DNA from 3 places in the Streptomyces sp. NBC_01288 genome. Region 1 is predicted to be linked to each of the others. Evidence: riboswitches for the same ligand, from Rfam matches in the RefSeq annotation. Region 1 holds a riboswitch; each other region holds the start of a gene.
What was found. Region 1 has a riboswitch for cobalamin ahead of OG194_RS36610 (cobalamin biosynthesis protein). Riboswitches for the same ligand answer to the same signal wherever they lie in the genome.
Positions count from the first base shown of each region.

Region 2: it holds a riboswitch for cobalamin, as region 1 does, so the genes downstream of both, metE (5-methyltetrahydropteroyltriglutamate--homocysteine S-methyltransferase) here and OG194_RS36610 (cobalamin biosynthesis protein) in region 1, are expected to answer to the same signal.
Region 3: it holds a riboswitch for cobalamin, as region 1 does, so the genes downstream of both, OG194_RS15265 (ribonucleoside-diphosphate reductase subunit alpha) here and OG194_RS36610 (cobalamin biosynthesis protein) in region 1, are expected to answer to the same signal.

Region 1 is NZ_CP108427.1:8,145,453-8,151,155, forward strand. Features, by position in the region: gene cobN (cobaltochelatase subunit CobN) at 1-1,367, opposite strand, end outside; gene OG194_RS36605 (cobyric acid synthase) at 1,364-2,875, opposite strand; gene OG194_RS36610 (cobalamin biosynthesis protein) at 2,872-3,813, opposite strand; cobalamin riboswitch at 3,912-4,054, opposite strand; gene OG194_RS36615 (hypothetical protein) at 4,190-4,411, opposite strand; gene OG194_RS36620 (inorganic phosphate transporter) at 4,446-5,703, opposite strand, start outside.
Region 2 is NZ_CP108427.1:2,104,478-2,110,180, forward strand. Features, by position in the region: gene scpA (methylmalonyl-CoA mutase) at 1-1,514, shown strand, start outside; gene meaB (methylmalonyl Co-A mutase-associated GTPase MeaB) at 1,511-2,503, shown strand; cobalamin riboswitch at 2,615-2,812, shown strand; gene metE (5-methyltetrahydropteroyltriglutamate--homocysteine S-methyltransferase) at 2,962-5,280, shown strand; gene OG194_RS09260 (histidine phosphatase family protein) at 5,377-5,703, shown strand, end outside.
Region 3 is NZ_CP108427.1:3,540,432-3,546,134, forward strand. Features, by position in the region: gene OG194_RS15240 (carbon starvation CstA family protein) at 1-733, shown strand, start outside; gene OG194_RS15245 (YbdD/YjiX family protein) at 705-917, shown strand; gene OG194_RS15250 (DUF3311 domain-containing protein) at 1,044-1,307, shown strand; gene mctP (monocarboxylate uptake permease MctP) at 1,304-2,914, shown strand; gene OG194_RS15260 (GNAT family N-acetyltransferase) at 3,060-3,566, shown strand; cobalamin riboswitch at 3,619-3,742, shown strand; gene OG194_RS15265 (ribonucleoside-diphosphate reductase subunit alpha) at 3,867-5,703, shown strand, end outside.

The DNA.
Region 1 (5,703 bases):
TTCCCGAACTGGAGCGAGGCGAGCACGATGTCGTCGCCGTCGACGTAGAGGTTGCCGGGCGGCTCACCCCACGCGTCCAACATGCCCTGCCTGAGCTCCGGTTCGAGCTTGTCGAACCACGCCTGGTAGTCGGCGAGCGGCACCCGCGCGGGCGCGGCGGCCAACTGCTCCTCCGTCAGCCACTCCACGTCGTGGCCACCGGCGTTGATGAGCCGGTGGATCAACTCGTCCCCGTTGTCCGGGTGTTCGTCGACCCCGTACCCGGCGTCCCGCAGGGCATCGAGCACCCGGATCGCCGAGGCGGGCGTGTCCAGGCCGACCGCGTTGCCGACCCGCGAATGCTTCGTCGGATAGGCGGTGAAGACGACCGCGAGCTTCTTCTCGGCGTTCGGCTTGTGCTTCAACTTCGCGTGCCGTACGGCGATCCCGGCGACGCGGGCGGCGCGCTCGGGGTCGGCGACGTAGACCGGGACGCCGTCCGGGCCCTCCTCCTTGAAGGAGAACGGGACGGTGATGAGCCGTCCGTCGAACTCCGGGATCGCGACCTGCATCGCCGCGTCCATGGGGGAGAGGGCGGCGGAGGACTCGTCCCAGGTCGCCCTGGACGACGTAAGGCAAAGGCCTTGCAGCACAGGGACGTCGAGGTCGGCGAGCGCGCCGATGTCCCACGCCTCCTCGTCACCGCCGGCCGACGCCTGCGAGGCGTGCGTACCGCCCGCGGCCAGGACGGTGGCGATCAACGCGTCCGCCGTGCCGAGGATCTCGTACAGCCCGGAGTCGGCGCCGCGCAGTGAACCGCAGTACACGGCAAGGGCGTTGGCGCCCTTCGCCTCGATCTGGTCGCACAGGGTGTCCACGAAGGCGGTGTTGCCGCTCAAGTGGTGCGCCCGGTAGAAGAGGACACCGACCATCGGTCGGCCCTCGACGAAGGCACGCTCGCCGTGGACGCCGAACTCGGCCATCTTCTGCGGCTCTTCGAAACCCTCGCCCGTCAGCAGCACCGTGTCCGAGAGGAACCGGGCGAGTTCGGCGAGGTTCTCCGGCCCGCCCTCGACGAGATACCGCAGCGCCTCGGCCACCACACCGGCCGGTACCGACGACTCGGCCATCAACTCCGCGTCGGGGACGGTCTCCCCGCCCAGCAGCACGGTCGGAATCCCGGACGACTTCAGCGCGGCGAGTCCGTCCTCCCAGGCGCGCTTGCCACCGAGCAGTCGTACGACGGCGATGTCCGCGCCCGCGACGAGCGCGGGCAACTCGGCTGCCACGTCCACCCGGTTCGGGTTGCCGATCCGGTACCCGGCGCCGGAGGCCCGGGCCGCCAGCAGATCCGTGTCGGCGGTCGACAACAACAACACTGTGCTCATGCGGGCGCTCCCGGTGGAATGAAAGGCAGTCCTTGCGGCGCGCCGGACTCGATGAGTCGCCAGAGCGCGTCCGTGTCCGCGTGCTGTTCGATGAGGTCGCCGAGCCGGTCGAGCTGCTCCTCGCGCAGCGCGGCGAACGAGGTGTCGGGCGCCGGTACGAACCGGCGGCCCGCGGCGGTCGCCACCTCGCGCAGAAACGCCCGCCGGAACCCGTCCGACTCCAGCGAGCCGTGCCAGTGCGTGCCCCAGGTCTGACCGACCCGGCACCCGTCCAAGAAGGTTTCGCCGCCCGTCAGTTGGGCGATTCCGTGGTGGATCTCGTAGCCCTCGACCGGTTCGCCGAGGGCTTCGCCCACCGGCCGGGTGAGGGTCTTCTCGCGCGCGAACCGCACGCGCAGCGGCAGCACTCCGAGCCCGTCGACCGACCCCTGCCGGCTCTCGACCTCGTCGTCGATGTGCTCGCCGAGGATCTGAAAGCCACCGCAGATACCGAGAGTTGGCCGCTGCTCGGCCGCCCTGCGCACGAGGGCGTCCGCAAGTCCCCGCTCGCGCAGCCACTCCAGCGCCTTCACCGTCCCCCGGGTGCCGGGGATGACGACGAGGTCCGCGTCGGCCAACTCCTCCGGCCGGTCCACGAACCGCACCACGACGCCCGGTTCGGCGGCCAGCGCGTCCACGTCGGTGAAGTTGGACATGAGCGGGATCGCGCAGACGGCGACCCGCAGCACGTCCTCGCCGACCGGCGGCGCGGTGTTCGACTCGCGCACGGTCCCGCGCAGCGAGATGCGCAGGCCGTCCTCCTCGTCGATCCCGAGCCCGTGCCGGAACGGCAGCACGCCGTACGTCCGCCGCCCGGTGAGGCCGAGCAGCATCTCCAACCCCGGTTCCAGCAGCGACACATCGCCCCGGAACTTGTTGACGAGGAACCCGGCGACGAACGCCTGGTCCTCGGGGCTGAGCAGCGCGACGGTCCCGAAGAAGGAGGCGAAGACGCCCCCGCGGTCGATGTCGCCCACCACGAGCACGGGCAGGCGGGCATTGCGCGCGATGCCCATGTTCACGATGTCGGTCCGCCGCAGATTGATCTCGGCGGGCGAACCGGCCCCCTCACAGATCACCGCGTCATACGTGCCCCGCAACTCGGCGAGACAGTCCAACACCGTGCCGAGCAGGGCCTCTTGGCGCCCGCCGTGATAGCCGCGGGCACTCATCTCGCCAACAGGGCTGCCCATGAGGACGACTTGGCTGGTCCGGTCACTGCCCGGCTTCAGCAGCACGGGATTCATCAGCGCGGTCGGCTCGATCCGGCACGCCTGCGCCTGCATGGCCTGTGCCCGACCGATCTCGGCGCCCTCGCGCGTCACGAACGAGTTCAGGGACATGTTCTGCGCCTTGAACGGCGCGACCTTCACGCCCTGCCGCACCAGCCACCGGCAGATCCCGGCGGTCACGACACTCTTGCCGGCGTCCGAGGTGGTGCCGGCCACCAACAGCCCGCCGCCGCTCATGACTTCCGTCCCTTCACCAGCAGCCGCCCGGCGACACTGACCCCGAGCGCGAGCAGACCGACGCGCCGGGACAGTCGTACGGCACGCGCGATGTCCGGTACGGCGACGGGGCGTCCGTCGCCGTTGAGCACGGGCCGGTGCTCGACCCGGCCGCCGTAGGAGAGCGTCCCGCCGAGGCGTACGCCGAGGGCTCCCGCGAAGGAGGCCTCGACGGGGCCGGCGTTGGGGCTGGGATGTTTGCGGGCGTCGGTGCGCCAGGCGCGGGCGGCGCCGCGCGGGTCGTCGCCCGCGACGGTCGCGAGGGCGGCGGTGAGGCGGGCGCCCGGCCAGCCGGCGACGTCGTCGAGGCGGGCCGAAGCCCAGCCGTAGCGGCGGTACTTGGCCGACCTGTGGCCGACCATCGCGTCGAGCGTGTTCACGGCCCGGAACCCGAGCAGGCCCGGGACACCCGCGATGCCGCCCCAGACCAGGGCGCCGACGACCGCGTCGGAGGTGTTCTCGGCGACGGACTCGACGACGGCCCGGGCGATCCCGTCGGCGTCGAGGGACTGCGGGTCCCGCCCGCAGAGGTGGGGGAGCCGGGCCCGCGCACCGTCGATGTCACCGGCCTCCAGCGCCCGCCCGATGACCCCGGCCTCGCGCGCGAGGGAGGTCCCGCCGACGACGGCCCAGGTGGCGGCGGCGGTGAGGGCGGCAGAGGCCGTACGGGACGGCCGTAGGGCCGAAGTGGCCGCGGCGGCGAGGGTGATGGTGCCACCGACGCACACGGCGGTGTGCAGGGCGCCCCAGCCCCGGTGGTCGCGCCACAGCACCTGTTCCACGGCGCCCGCGGCACGGCCGAAGGCGGCGACCGGATGCCCGCGGCGGGGATCGCCGAGCAGGTGGTCGCCGAGGAGGCCGGCGGCGGCGCCGTACGCGAAGACGCGATCGGCACGCATCGGGTCAGCCGATCACTGAGTCGGACACGGGGATGGTGCGGGACCTCGAACGGCAGCCGAGCATGGCGATATGTCCTCACTCAGGGTGTCCACGCCCTGGTTCGACGAGACCGGCGGTGAGAGTTCCTGGCTCCCGGGGGTGTCTACCCCGGTGACAGTGGCGGGACCGCGCCGGATTCGCACCGGCTTCCTCTCCTGCCGCCGTATATGGCTCCGGCAGTCCACCATGCTGTTGGAAGGGCCGTCAACTTGCTGTTGACCTGCGGGGACGGAGTGTGCTGATGCCCACACGCGAGGGGTCGGAGGGGTCACGCGGACGTGGGGTGCGGGACGGCGATCCGTCCCGCACCCCACGCTCGGTCCAACTGGCGGCCGGTCAGGCCACGATGAGATAGATCCCGTACGCCACCGCCGCCGCGCAGGCCGCGAAGCAGGCGTACGCGCCGGTCAGGGCGAGGGGCGCGGAGTCGCCCTGGGCGGTGGCGCGTTCGCGGCGGGAGAGGCCGACGATGCCGAGGGTGAAAACAGCCACCAGGGAGACGGTGGCGACGAGGCTGACGCCGAAGACGGAGCCGAGGGCTGCCCAGTCGATGTGCATGCTGATTCGTTCCTTCGTGTCCGGGGCGCGGGGCTCAGACGGCGGCGGCCGGCGGTGTCGCCGGGTCGGACTGCACGATGGGGGCCGGGTTCACGGGCGGCGAGGGGATCGTCGCCGTGAGGCCTTCGGAGAGGGCGACCGACGGGGGCGGCGGGGTCACGGCGGCGATCGCGGTGGTGATCACGCCGGCCGGTTCGTCGACCTCGTTGACGTTCGAGGCGTCGACGACCTGGCGGCGGGAGAGCAGCCAGATGCCGGCGCTGGAGGCGACCAGGAAGACGGCCACCAGTGCGGTGCCCCAGTCGCCGAGGTCGGTCACGGACTCGGCGAGCGCACCGACCAGTGCGGCGGCCGGCAGGGTCAGACCCCAGGCGACGAACATCCGGGTCGCGGTCGACCAGCGGACGACCCCGCCCTTGCGGCCGAGGCCCGCGCCCATCACCGAGCCGGAGACGGCGTGCGTGGTGGAGAGGGAGAAGCCGATGTGCGAGGAGGCCAGGATGACCGCGGCGGCGCTGGTCTGGGCGGCGAAGCCCTGCTGCGGCTGGAGGTCGGTCAGGCCCTTGCCCATGGTGCGGATGATGCGCCAGCCGCCGATGTAGGTGCCCATCGCGATGGCGAGGCCCGCGGAGAGGATGACCCAGGTGGGCGGGTCCGAGTCGGGGGCGATGGAGCCGCCGGCGATCAGGGCGAGGGTGATGATGCCCATCGTCTTCTGCGCGTCGTTCGTGCCGTGGGCCAGCGAGACCAGTCCGGCGGAGGCGATCTGGCCGACGCGGAAGCCCTTGTCGGCGGCCTTGCCCCCGGCGTTGCGGCTCAGGGCGTACGAGAAGCGGGTGGCGAGCATCGCCGCGATGCCCGCGACGATCGGGGCGGCGATCGCCGGCAGCAGGACCTTGGTGACCAGGACGTCGCCGTGGACCGCGCCGGTGCCGGCCGAGGCGATGGTGGCGCCGATCAGACCGCCCATCAGGGCGTGCGAGGAACTGGACGGCAGACCGACGAGCCAGGTCACCAGGTTCCAGAGGATCGCGCCGACCAGGGCGGCGAAGATGACCTCGGGACGGATGCCGCTCTCGTCGACGAGACCCTTGGAGATCGTGTTGGCGACCTCCACGGAGAGAAAAGCGCCCACCAGGTTGAGGGTGGCCGACATGGCCACCGCGACCTTGGGCTTGAGCGCACCGGTCGAGATGGTGGTGGCCATCGCGTTGGCGGTGTCGTGGAAACCGTTCGTAAAATCGAACGCGAGTGCGGTGATTACCACAATCGCGAGGATCAGCGAGAAGTTT
Region 2 (5,703 bases), 6.0 Mb from region 1:
CCGACATCTTCGCGTACACCTCGCAGCGGATGCCGCGCTACAACTCCATCTCCATCTCCGGCTACCACATCCAAGAGGCGGGCGCGACGGCCGACTTGGAGCTGGCGTACACCCTCGCGGACGGGGTCGAGTACATCCGGGCGGGCCGGGCGGCGGGGATGGACGTGGACGCGTTCGCGCCCCGGCTCTCCTTCTTCTGGGCGATCGGCATGAACTTCTTCATGGAGATCGCCAAGATGCGCGCGGCCCGCCTCCTGTGGGCCAAGCTGGTCAAGCAGTTCGACCCGCAGAACGCCAAGTCCCTCTCCCTGCGCACCCATTCACAGACCTCGGGCTGGTCGCTGACCGCGCAGGACGTCTTCAACAACGTCACGCGCACGTGCGTGGAGGCGATGGCGGCAACACAGGGCCACACCCAGTCGCTGCACACCAACGCCCTCGACGAAGCCCTCGCGTTGCCCACCGACTTCTCGGCACGCATCGCCCGCAACACCCAACTCCTCATCCAGCAGGAGTCCGGCACGACCCGCGTGATCGACCCGTGGGGCGGCAGCGCGTACGTAGAGAAGCTGACCTACGACCTCGCGCGCCGCGCCTGGCAGCACATCGAGGAGGTCGAGGCGGCGGGCGGCATGGCCAAGGCCATCGACGCGGGCATCCCGAAACTCCGCATCGAGGAGGCCGCGGCCCGCACCCAGGCCCGCATCGACTCCGGCCGCCAGCCGGTCATCGGCGTCAACAAGTACCGCGTGGAGACCGACGAGCAGATCGACGTCCTCAAGGTCGACAACTCCTCCGTACGCACCCAACAGATCGAGAAGCTACGGCGGTTGCGCGCCGAGCGCGACGAACAGGCCACCCAGGACGCGCTGCACGCGCTGACCCGCGCGGCCGACGAGGGCACGGGAAACCTCCTGGAGCTGGCGGTGAACGCGGCCCGCGCGAAGGCGACGGTCGGCGAGATCTCCGACGCGCTGGAGAAGGTGTACGGGCGGCACGCGAGCCAGATCCGTACGATCGCCGGTGTGTACCGCACCGAAGCCGGCGACTCCCCGTCAGTAGAGCGCACCCGTACCCTCGTGGCCGAGTTCGAGGAGTCCGAGGGCCGCCGCCCCCGCATCCTGGTCGCCAAGATGGGCCAGGACGGCCACGACCGCGGCCAGAAGGTGATCGCCACCGCCTTCGCCGACCTCGGCTTCGACGTCGACGTCGGCCCGCTGTTCCAGACCCCCGGCGAGGTGGCCCGCCAGGCCGTAGAGGCGGACGTACACATCGTCGGGGTGTCCTCCCTCGCCGCCGGACACCTCACCCTCGTACCGGCGTTGAAGGAGTCCCTCGCCGAGGAGGGCCGCGAGGACATCATGATCGTGGTCGGCGGGGTCATCCCACCCCAGGACGTCCCCACCCTCCTGGAGATGGGCGCGGCGGCCGTGTTCCCGCCCGGGACGGTGATCCCGGACGCGGCCTACGACCTCGTACAGCGCCTGGCCGCCGACCTCGGGCACACCCTGTGATCGAGGTCGACACCTATGTGAAGGGCGTACTCGACGGCAAGCGGGCCCTGGTGGCCCGCGCCATCACCCTCGTCGAGTCGACCAAACCCCAACACCGGGTCATGGCCCAGGAGTTGCTGACCGCACTCCTCCCGCACAGCGGCCAGGCCCGCCGGATCGGCATCAGCGGCGTACCCGGCGTAGGCAAGTCGACCTTCATCGACGCCTTCGGCACCCGGCTCACCTCGCAGGGCTTCCGGGTCGCGGTGCTGGCCGTGGACCCGTCGTCGACCCGCACGGGCGGTTCGATCCTCGGCGACAAGACCCGCATGGAACACCTGGCCGTGGACCCGGCGGCCTTCGTCCGCCCCTCCCCCACCGCCGGCACGCTGGGCGGCGTCGCGAAGGCGACCCGCGAGTCCATCGTGGTGATGGAGGCGGCGGGCTACGACGTCGTCCTCGTCGAAACGGTAGGCGTAGGCCAGTCGGAAACGGCGGTGGCCAACATGGTCGACTCCTTCCTCCTGCTCACCCTGGCCCGCACCGGCGACCAGTTGCAGGGCATCAAGAAGGGCGTCCTGGAGCTGGCGGACGTCATCGCCGTCAACAAGGCGGACGGCCCGCACGAGCGCGACGCGAAGAGCGCGGCACGTGAACTGGCAGGCGCGCTACGCCTGATGCATCCGGCCGACGCGGCCTGGACCCCGCCGGTACTGAGCTGTAGCGCCCGCGAGGGAACAGGCCTGGACACGGTCTGGGAGCACCTGGAGCAACACCGCTCCCTGCTGGACTCCACGGGCCGCCTGGCGGTGAAGCGCAGCGAGCAACAGGTGGACTGGACTTGGACGATGGTCCGAGAAGAGCTCTTGGGCCGCCTGCACGCCGATTCGACTGTCCGCGCCCTGGCCCCGGACCTAGAACGCCAGGTACGAGAGGGCGAGTTGACAGCAACGCTGGCGGCCGAGCAAATCCTGCGAGCTTTCGAATCCCGGCCAACTGACTTGCCCTAGGGGCGCGGGGCTGTATCGATTTGCGGCTCCGCCGCGTGGGCGCGACCAGCCCCCACCGGCCCGCACCCAAAAATCGACGCACAAGACCCCCACCCCGTAGGCTGGCCAACGCAGCTGGTTCGCCCCGTCACCCAGACGGACGCGTCGCAAGAGGGAACCCGGTGAGACTCCGGGACTGCCCCGCAGCGGTAAGCAGGAACGACCGCCGTCATACGCACTGGGCCCACACAGGACCTGGGAAGCGACGGCCAGTAGGTGACCTCCGGTCAAACGGAGGCCGTGCCCGCAAGTCCGAAGACCTGCCACCTGCCCGCACGCGAAGCATTCGCGCGCGGAATCCCGGTGACCTCGTGGGCGGGTCGGCGTACACACGGGCGATCACCATCCCCCGGTCTACGAACTTCGCGCTCACGTCCCGACACCGGGATCCAGGGAGATATCTCGCGAAGGAGATTTCCGTGACACCGAAGTCCGCAGCCGCGGCAGCACGGGCCACCGTCTACGGCTACCCCCGCCAGGGCAAGGGCCGAGAACTCAAGAAGGCCATCGAGGGCTACTGGAAGGCCCGCGTCGACGCCGACGCCCTCCGCGCCACCGCCGCCGAACTGCGCCGCACCAACTGGCAGCAGCTGACGGCCGCCGGCATCCACGAGGTCCCGACCGGCGACTTCTCGTACTACGACCACGTCCTCGACACCACCGTCATGGTCGGCGCCATCCCCGAACGCCACCGCGCCGCCGTCGAACTCGACGCGCTGGACGGCTACTTCGCGATGGCCCGCGGCACGCAGGACGTGGCGCCGCTGGAGATGACGAAGTGGTTCGACACGAATTACCACTACCTCGTGCCCGAGTTGGGCCCGGACACCGTCTTCACCACCGACTCCACCAAGCAGGTGGCGGAGTTGAAGGAGGCCCTCGCCCTGGGCCTGACCGCCCGCCCGGTCCTGGTCGGCCCGGTCACCTACCTCCTGCTCGCCAAGCCCGCCCCCGGAGTGTCCGCGGACTTCGAACCGCTGACGCTCCTGGACCGGCTGCTGCCCGTGTACGCCGAGGTCCTCGCCGACCTGCGCGCGGCGGGCGCGGAATGGGTGCAGCTCGACGAGCCCGCCCTGGTCCAGGACCGCACCCCGGCCGAACTGAACGCCACCACCCGCGCCTACCGCGACCTCGGTGCCCTCACCGACCGGCCGAAGCTGCTGATCGCCTCCTACTTCGACCGGCTCGGCAACGCGCTGCCGGTCCTCGCGAAGGCACCCGTGGAGGGCCTCGCGCTGGACTTCACCGAGTCCGCCGCCGCCAACCTGGACGACCTCGCCTCCGTCGGCGGACTGCCCGGCAAGCGGCTGATCGCCGGCGTGGTCAACGGCCGTAACGTCTGGGTCAACGACCTCACCAACTCCCTTGCCACACTGGGCACGTTGCTCGGGCTGGCCGACCGCGTCGACGTGGCCGCCTCCTGCTCGCTGCTCCATGTGCCGCTCGACGCGGCCGCCGAGCGGGACATCGAGCCGCAGATCCTGCGCTGGCTGGCGTTCGCACGCCAGAAGACGGCCGAGATCGTCACGCTCGCCAAGGGATTGACCCAGGGCACCGACACGATCGCCGCCGAACTCGCCGCCAACCGCGCCGACTTGGCCTCCCGCGCCGGTTCGGCACTCACCCGCGATCCCGCCGTACGGGCCCGGGCCGCCGCGGTCACGGACACCGACGGCCGCCGCTCCCAGCCGTACGACGAGCGGACCTCGGCGCAGCGCGCGCATCTCGGGCTGCCGCCGCTGCCGACGACCACGATCGGTTCGTTCCCGCAGACCGCCGAACTGCGCACCGCGCGGGCCGACTTGCGAGCGCGACGGATCGACACGGCCGGTTACGAGGAGCGGATCAGGGCAGAGATCGGCGAGGTCATCTCCTTCCAGGAGAAGACCGGCCTGGACGTCCTCGTGCACGGCGAGCCCGAACGCAACGACATGGTCCAGTACTTCGCCGAGCAGCTGACGGGCTACCTCGCCACCCAGCACGGCTGGGTCCAGTCCTACGGCACCCGTTACGTCCGCCCGCCGATCCTGGCCGGCGACATCTCCCGCCCCGAACCGATGACGGTGCGCTGGACGACGTACGCCCAGTCGCTCACCTCACGCCCGGTCAAGGGCATGCTCACCGGACCGGTCACCATGCTCGCCTGGTCCTTCGTCCGCGACGACCAGCCGCTCGGCGACACCGCACGGCAGGTCGCCCTCGCCCTGCGCGACGAGGTCAACGACCTTGAGGCGGCCGGGACTTCGGTCATCCAGGTCGACGAACCCGCCCTGCGCGAGACCCTCCCGCTGCGCGCGGCGGACCGGGAGGCGTATCTCGCCTGGGCCACGGAGGCGTTCCGGCTGACCACCGCCGGGGTCCGGCCGGAGACGCAGGTCCACACGCACATGTGCTACGCCGAGTTCGGCGACATCGTGCAGGCCATCGACGACCTCGACGCGGACGTCATCAGCCTGGAGGCGGCCCGCTCGCACATGCAGGTCGCGCGGGAGCTGGCCGAGCACGGCTATCCGCGCGAGGCGGGGCCGGGTGTCTACGACATCCACTCCCCGCGCGTGCCGAGCACGGCCGAGGCAGCGGCCCTGCTGCGCAAGGGACTTGAGGCCATCCCGGCGGAGCGGCTGTGGGTCAACCCGGACTGCGGTCTGAAGACCCGCGGCTGGCCCGAGACCCGCGCGTCCCTGGAGAACCTGGTCGCCGCGGCCCGCACGGTCCGCGAGGAGCTGACCGGGTCCTGACCCGATGGTGATGGGGGGGCGGCCGGGAGGACACCCTCCCGGCCGTCCCCGCCCTGAGACGATGATCCGCACAGCCCGCAGAACTGGAGCGCCGAAGTGACCAGCCGCATCACCTTGATCTCGCCGGCGATGAACCGGTCCCTGCGGGAGACCCGGTTCGACGACGGCAGCCCGCTCGACCCGAGCGGTGCGGCCCGCGCCGAGTCCGTCGCGGGTTCGCTCCGGGCGGCTGACCGGGTGCTGGTCTCGCCCACCGTGCGGTGCCGGGAGACGGCGTCCGCGCTGGGCCTCTCGGCCGTGCCGGAGCCCGAGTTGGCGGGGTTGGACATGGGGCGTTGGCGGGGGCTGACCCTCGACGAGGTGATGGCGCGGGAGCCGGACGCGGTGATGGCCTGGCTGTCGGACCCGGACGCGGTGCCTCAT
Region 3 (5,703 bases), 4.6 Mb from region 1:
CGCGATCATGTTCGAGGCGCTGTTCATCCTGACCGCGCTGGACGCGGGCACGCGGGTGGGCCGGTTCATGCTCCAGGACATGCTCGGGAACGTCTACCGGCCGTTCAAGAACGTGAGTTGGCGCCCGGGCCTGGCCCTGACGAGCGCGATCGTGTGCGCCCTGTGGGGCTACTTCCTCTGGGTCGGCGTCCACGAACCCCTGGGCGGGATCAACCAGCTCTTCCCCATCTTCGGCATCGCCAACCAGCTCCTCGCGGCGGTCGCGCTGGCCGTCTGCACCACCCTCCTGGTGAAGTCCGGCCGCCTCAAGTGGGCCTGGATCACCGGGATTCCACTCGCCTGGGACGCGACGGTCACCCTCACCGCGAGCTGGCAGAAGGTGTTCTCCGGCGATCCGAAGGTCGGCTTCTTCAAGCAACGCTCGGTGTTCCAGGACGCGATCGACGCGGGCAAGGTCCTGCCGCCCGCCAAGTCGATGGACGACATGCACACCGTCGTCACCAACTCGACGGTGGACGGGGTGCTTTCGGCCATTCTCGCGGTGCTCGTCGTGGTCGTGATCGCGGACGCCCTTCGCGTCTGCGTTCGACACATCCGCCGGCCCGCGCTCTCGACTCTGAGCGAGACGCCGTACGTCGAGTCGAACATCGTGGCACCGGCCGGGCTGATCCCGACCCGCGAGGAGAAGGAGGAGGCGACCCGCGATGCGGTCGGCGCTGATACGGGCGGCTGACCGGCTGGTCGGTGGAGTGCGGTGGTACGTCCGGGAGTTGATGGACGAGTCGGCGTACGACCGCTACGTGGCGCACGTACGCCGGAACCACCCCGAGGCGGAGGTCCCCGGCCGCCGCGACTTCGAACGGATGCGGACGGACCGCCAGGAGGCCGACCCGCGCCAGGGTTTCCGCTGCTGCTGACACCGATGTCACGCCTTCACAGAATCGACATGCCGATATGCGGACGAGGTCTTCCGTACGCGCGATGCCGTGACCTAGATTGCCTGCGCATTACACAGGCGATCATTGAGGTGACGGAGCCGCGACATGTCAGACGTACCCGAAGTTCCGCCCGAACCGGCACCACCGCTGGTGACACCGGCCCGCGTCGTCATCGCGGTCTGCCTCGTCGCGCCGTTCGTGGCGCTGCTCTGGGTCGGCTCCTACACCAAGATCGACCCCACGTTCATCGGCGTCCCGTTCTTCTACTGGTACCAGATGCTGTGGGTGCTGATCTCGACGGTGCTGACGATGACCGCCTACAAGCTGTGGCAGCGCGACCAGCGGGCCCGCCATGGAGGTAACCGGTGAACGACGGCGTGAACGGCGTCGCTCTCGGCGTCTTCATCTTCTTCTTCCTGGCCGTCACGGTCCTGGGCTTCCTGGCCGCCCGCTGGCGCCGGGCCGACAACGAGCAGAGCCTCGACGAATGGGGCCTGGGCGGACGGTCGTTCGGCACCTGGGTCACCTGGTTCCTGCTCGGCGGCGACCTCTACACGGCTTACACGTTCGTGGCGGTCCCGGCGGCGGTCTACGCGGCGGGCGCGGCCGGCTTCTTCGCGGTGCCGTACACGATCCTCGTGTACCCCCTCATCTTCACGTTCCTGCCCCGCCTCTGGTCGGTGTCGCACAAGCACGGATACGTGACGACCTCGGACTTCGTGCGCGGCCGCTTCGGCTCGAAGGGTCTTTCGCTGGCCGTGGCGGTCACCGGCATCCTCGCGACGATGCCGTACATCGCACTCCAACTGGTCGGCATCCAGGCCGTGTTGGACGTCATGGGGGTGGGCGGCAGCGCGAACTCCAACTGGTTCGTGAAGGACCTGCCGCTGCTGATCGCGTTCGCGGTGCTGGCCGCGTACACCTACTCGTCCGGCCTCCGCGCGCCCGCGCTGATCGCGTTCGTGAAGGACGGCCTGATCTACCTCGTCATCACGGTGGCGATCATCTACATCCCGATCAAGCTCGGCGGCTTCGACGACATCTTCAGCGCGGCGGGCGCCAAGTTCAAGGCGGCCGGGACAGGCGGACTCGTCCCCGCACCGGCGGGCCAATGGACGTACGCCACACTGGCGTTGGGCTCGGCACTGGCCCTCTTCATGTACCCGCACTCGATCACCGCGACGCTCTCCTCCAAGAGCCGCAACGTGATCCGCCGCAACACCACGATCCTGCCCCTGTATTCACTGATGCTGGGCCTGCTCGCGCTGCTCGGCTTCATGGCGATCGCGGCCGGAGTCAAGGTCACCAACGGCCAGTTGGCGATCCCGCAGCTGTTCGAGAACATGTTCCCGGACTGGTTCGCGGGCGTGGCCTTCGCGGCGATCGGCATCGGCGCCCTCGTCCCGGCGGCGATCATGTCCATCGCGGCGGCGAACCTCTTCACCCGCAACATCTACAAGGACTTCATCAAGCCCGACGCGACCCCGGCCCAGGAGACAAAGGTCTCCAAGATCGTCTCGCTCCTGGTGAAGGTCGGCGCCCTGGCCTTCGTCCTCACGATGGACAAGACGGTCGCCATCAACTTCCAGCTCCTGGGCGGCATCTGGATCCTCCAGACCTTCCCGTCCCTGGTGGGCGGCCTCTTCACCCGCTGGCCCCACCGCTGGGCCCTCCTCACCGGCTGGGCGGTCGGCATGATCTACGGCACCCTCGCCGCGTACGGGGTCGCCTCCCCGACCCAGGACCACTTCGGCGGCTCGTCCAAGGAGATCCCCGGCATCGGCGAGATCGGCTACATCGGCCTGACGGCGTTCGTCCTGAACGTCGTCGTCACGGTGGTCCTGACATTCGCCCTGAAGGCGTTCAAGGCCCCAGAGGGCATCGACGAGACCAACCCCGCCGACTACACCGCAGACGCGGGCGACCCGGGCGTAGAGGTGGAACTACCTCCGGCAACAGCAGGGGCAACCCACTAACGCAGGCTGACCGTCCCCACCCAGGGGCGCGGGGCTGTATCGATATGCGGCTCCGCCGCGTGGGCGCGACCAGCCACACACAACCCGCAGCGGGCCACCGGAAAGCAAGTTCCTCGGCGGCCCGCTGTCGTACACACTCACCCCCATGGACATCCTCATCCGCCGAGCAATCCCCACCGAATACGAAGACCTCGGCAACATCACGGCGCAGGCCTACCTACAGGACGGCCTCCTCGACTACGGCGACGACGACCCCTACCTCCCCGTACTGAAGGACGTAGCAAGCCGAGCCGCAGCCGCAGAGGTCCTCGTCGCGGTGGACGGCGACCACCTCCTCGGCGGAGTCACCTTCGTCCCCGGCCCCGGCCCAGTCGCCGACATCGCGACAACCGACGAGACAGAGATCCGCGCACTGGCGATCGCCCGCACCGCCCGCGGCCGAGGCGCCGGCGAGGCCCTCGTCCGCGCCTGCGTCGACCGCGCCCGAGCCACCGAGGGCTGCACGGCCGTAGTCCTGTCGACCCAGAGCTCCATGCACGCGGCCCACCGCATCTACGAACGCCTGGGTTTCGTCCGCACCCCCGACCGCGACTGGAACCCCGTGCCACACCTGGACGATCTCACTCTGCTCACCTACAAGCTGACACTCTGAAACCACCGCGACACAACATCTGGTGGTGACGTGACAGGCGAGCACAAGATGTATGCTCATGCTCGCTGTCGCCGCAGGGGAATCCGGTGCGAATCCGGAACTGTCCCGCAACGGTGTACTTACGTGCATATGCACGCATGGCCAGTCCGAGGACCTGCCGACAGCTCGCGTCCGGCCACCCGGCCAGGCGCATGACGTCCGGGCCTCGTGGAGTGGGCCGGTGGACGCGACGCCCCGTGCGCTCGTGTACTGCCGCCTGCCCTCGGCGAGGCCCCGTGCCGAGCGAGGGAGAGCCCCACCGTGACCATCGCGCCAGCAGAGCCGGCATCAGCGACCCAGGTGAACGAGGCGATCGTAGCGACCGCGACCGGACCCGGAACCGACGTTCCCGGAACGGCCGTTCAGGACGCCGACGGCCCCGGTACCGCGATCCTGCGGACCCTGACCGAGCTGACCGCCGACCTCCCCGACGCCGACCCCGGCCGGGTCGCCGCCGCCACGTTGCGCGGCCGGTCCGCGCACGCGGACGTGGCGGAACTGCGCGAGCTGGCCACGGAGGCGGCCGCCGGCCTCATCTCCGAGGACCCGGTCTACTCCCGGCTGGCCGCCCGGCTGCTGACGATCAGCATCGCCGCCGAGGCCGCATCCCAGGGCGTCACGACGTTCACCGGGTCCGTCGCCGTGGGCCACCGCGAGGGCCTCATCGCGGACCGCACCGCCGAGTTCGCGACGCTGCACGCGGCCCGCCTGGACGCGCTGATCGACACGGAGGCCGACGACCGCTTCGGCTACTTCGGCCTGCGCACCCTGTACAGCCGTTACCTCCTGCGGCACCCGATCACCCGCAAGGTCATCGAGACGCCCCAGCACTTCATGCTGCGCGTGGCCGCCGGTCTCGCGGAGGACGACAGCACCCGCGCCCTGGACGAAGTCGCCGCGCTCTACCGCCTGATGAGCCGCCTGGACTACCTCCCGTCCTCCCCCACACTCTTCAACTCCGGCACCCGGCACCCCCAGATGTCGTCCTGCTACCTCCTCGACTCCCCGCTGGACGAGCTGGACTCCATCTACGACCGCTACCACCAGGTCGCCCGCCTCTCGAAGCACGCCGGCGGCATCGGACTGTCGTACTCCCGCATCCGCAGCCGGGGTTCGCTGATCCGGGGCACGAACGGGCACTCCAACGGCATCGTCCCGTTCCTGAAGACGCTGGACGCCTCGGTCGCCGCGGTGAACCAGGGCGGCCGGCGCAAGGGTGCCGCCGCGGTCTACCTGGAGACCTGGCACTCCGACATCGAGGAGTTCCTGGAGCTGCGGGACAACACCGGTGAGGACGCCCGCCGTACGCACAACCTGAACCTCGCGCACTGGATCCCGGACGAGTTCATGCGCCGGGTGAACGAGAACGGCGACTGGTCGCTGTTCTCCCCCGCCGACGTGCCCGAGCTGGTCGACCTGTGGGGCGCCGAGTTCGACGCCGCGTACCGCAAGGCCGAGGCGCGGGGGCTCGCCAAGAAGACCATCCCGGCCCGTGACCTCTACGGCCGCATGATGCGCACCCTCGCGCAGACCGGCAACGGCTGGATGACCTTCAAGGACGCGGCCAACCGCACCGCCAACCAGACGGCCGAGCCGGGCCACACGGTCCACTCCTCCAACCTCTGCACGGAGATCCTGGAGGTCACGGACGACGGCGAGACGGCGGTCTGCAACCTGGGTTCGGTGAACCTGGGCGCGTTCGTCACCGATGGTGAGCTGGACTGGGAGCGCCTGGACGAGACCGTCCGCACGGCCGTCACCTTCCTGGACCGCGTGGTCGACATCAACTTCTACCCGACCGAGCAGGCGGGCCGTTCCAACGCCCGCTGGCGCCCGGTCGGCCTGGGCGCGATGGGCCTCCAGGACGTCTTCTTCAAACTCCGCGTCCCCTTCGACTCCCCGCAGGCGCAGGCCCTTTCGACGCGTATCGCCGAGCGCATCATGCTCGCCGCGTACGAGGCCTCCGCCGACCTCGCCGAGCGCAACGGCCCGCTGCCGGCCTGGGAGAAGACCCGTACCGCCCGCGGTGTCCTGCACCCGGACCACTACGACGTGGAACTGACCTGGCCCGAGCGCTGGGCCGCGCTGCGGGAACGTA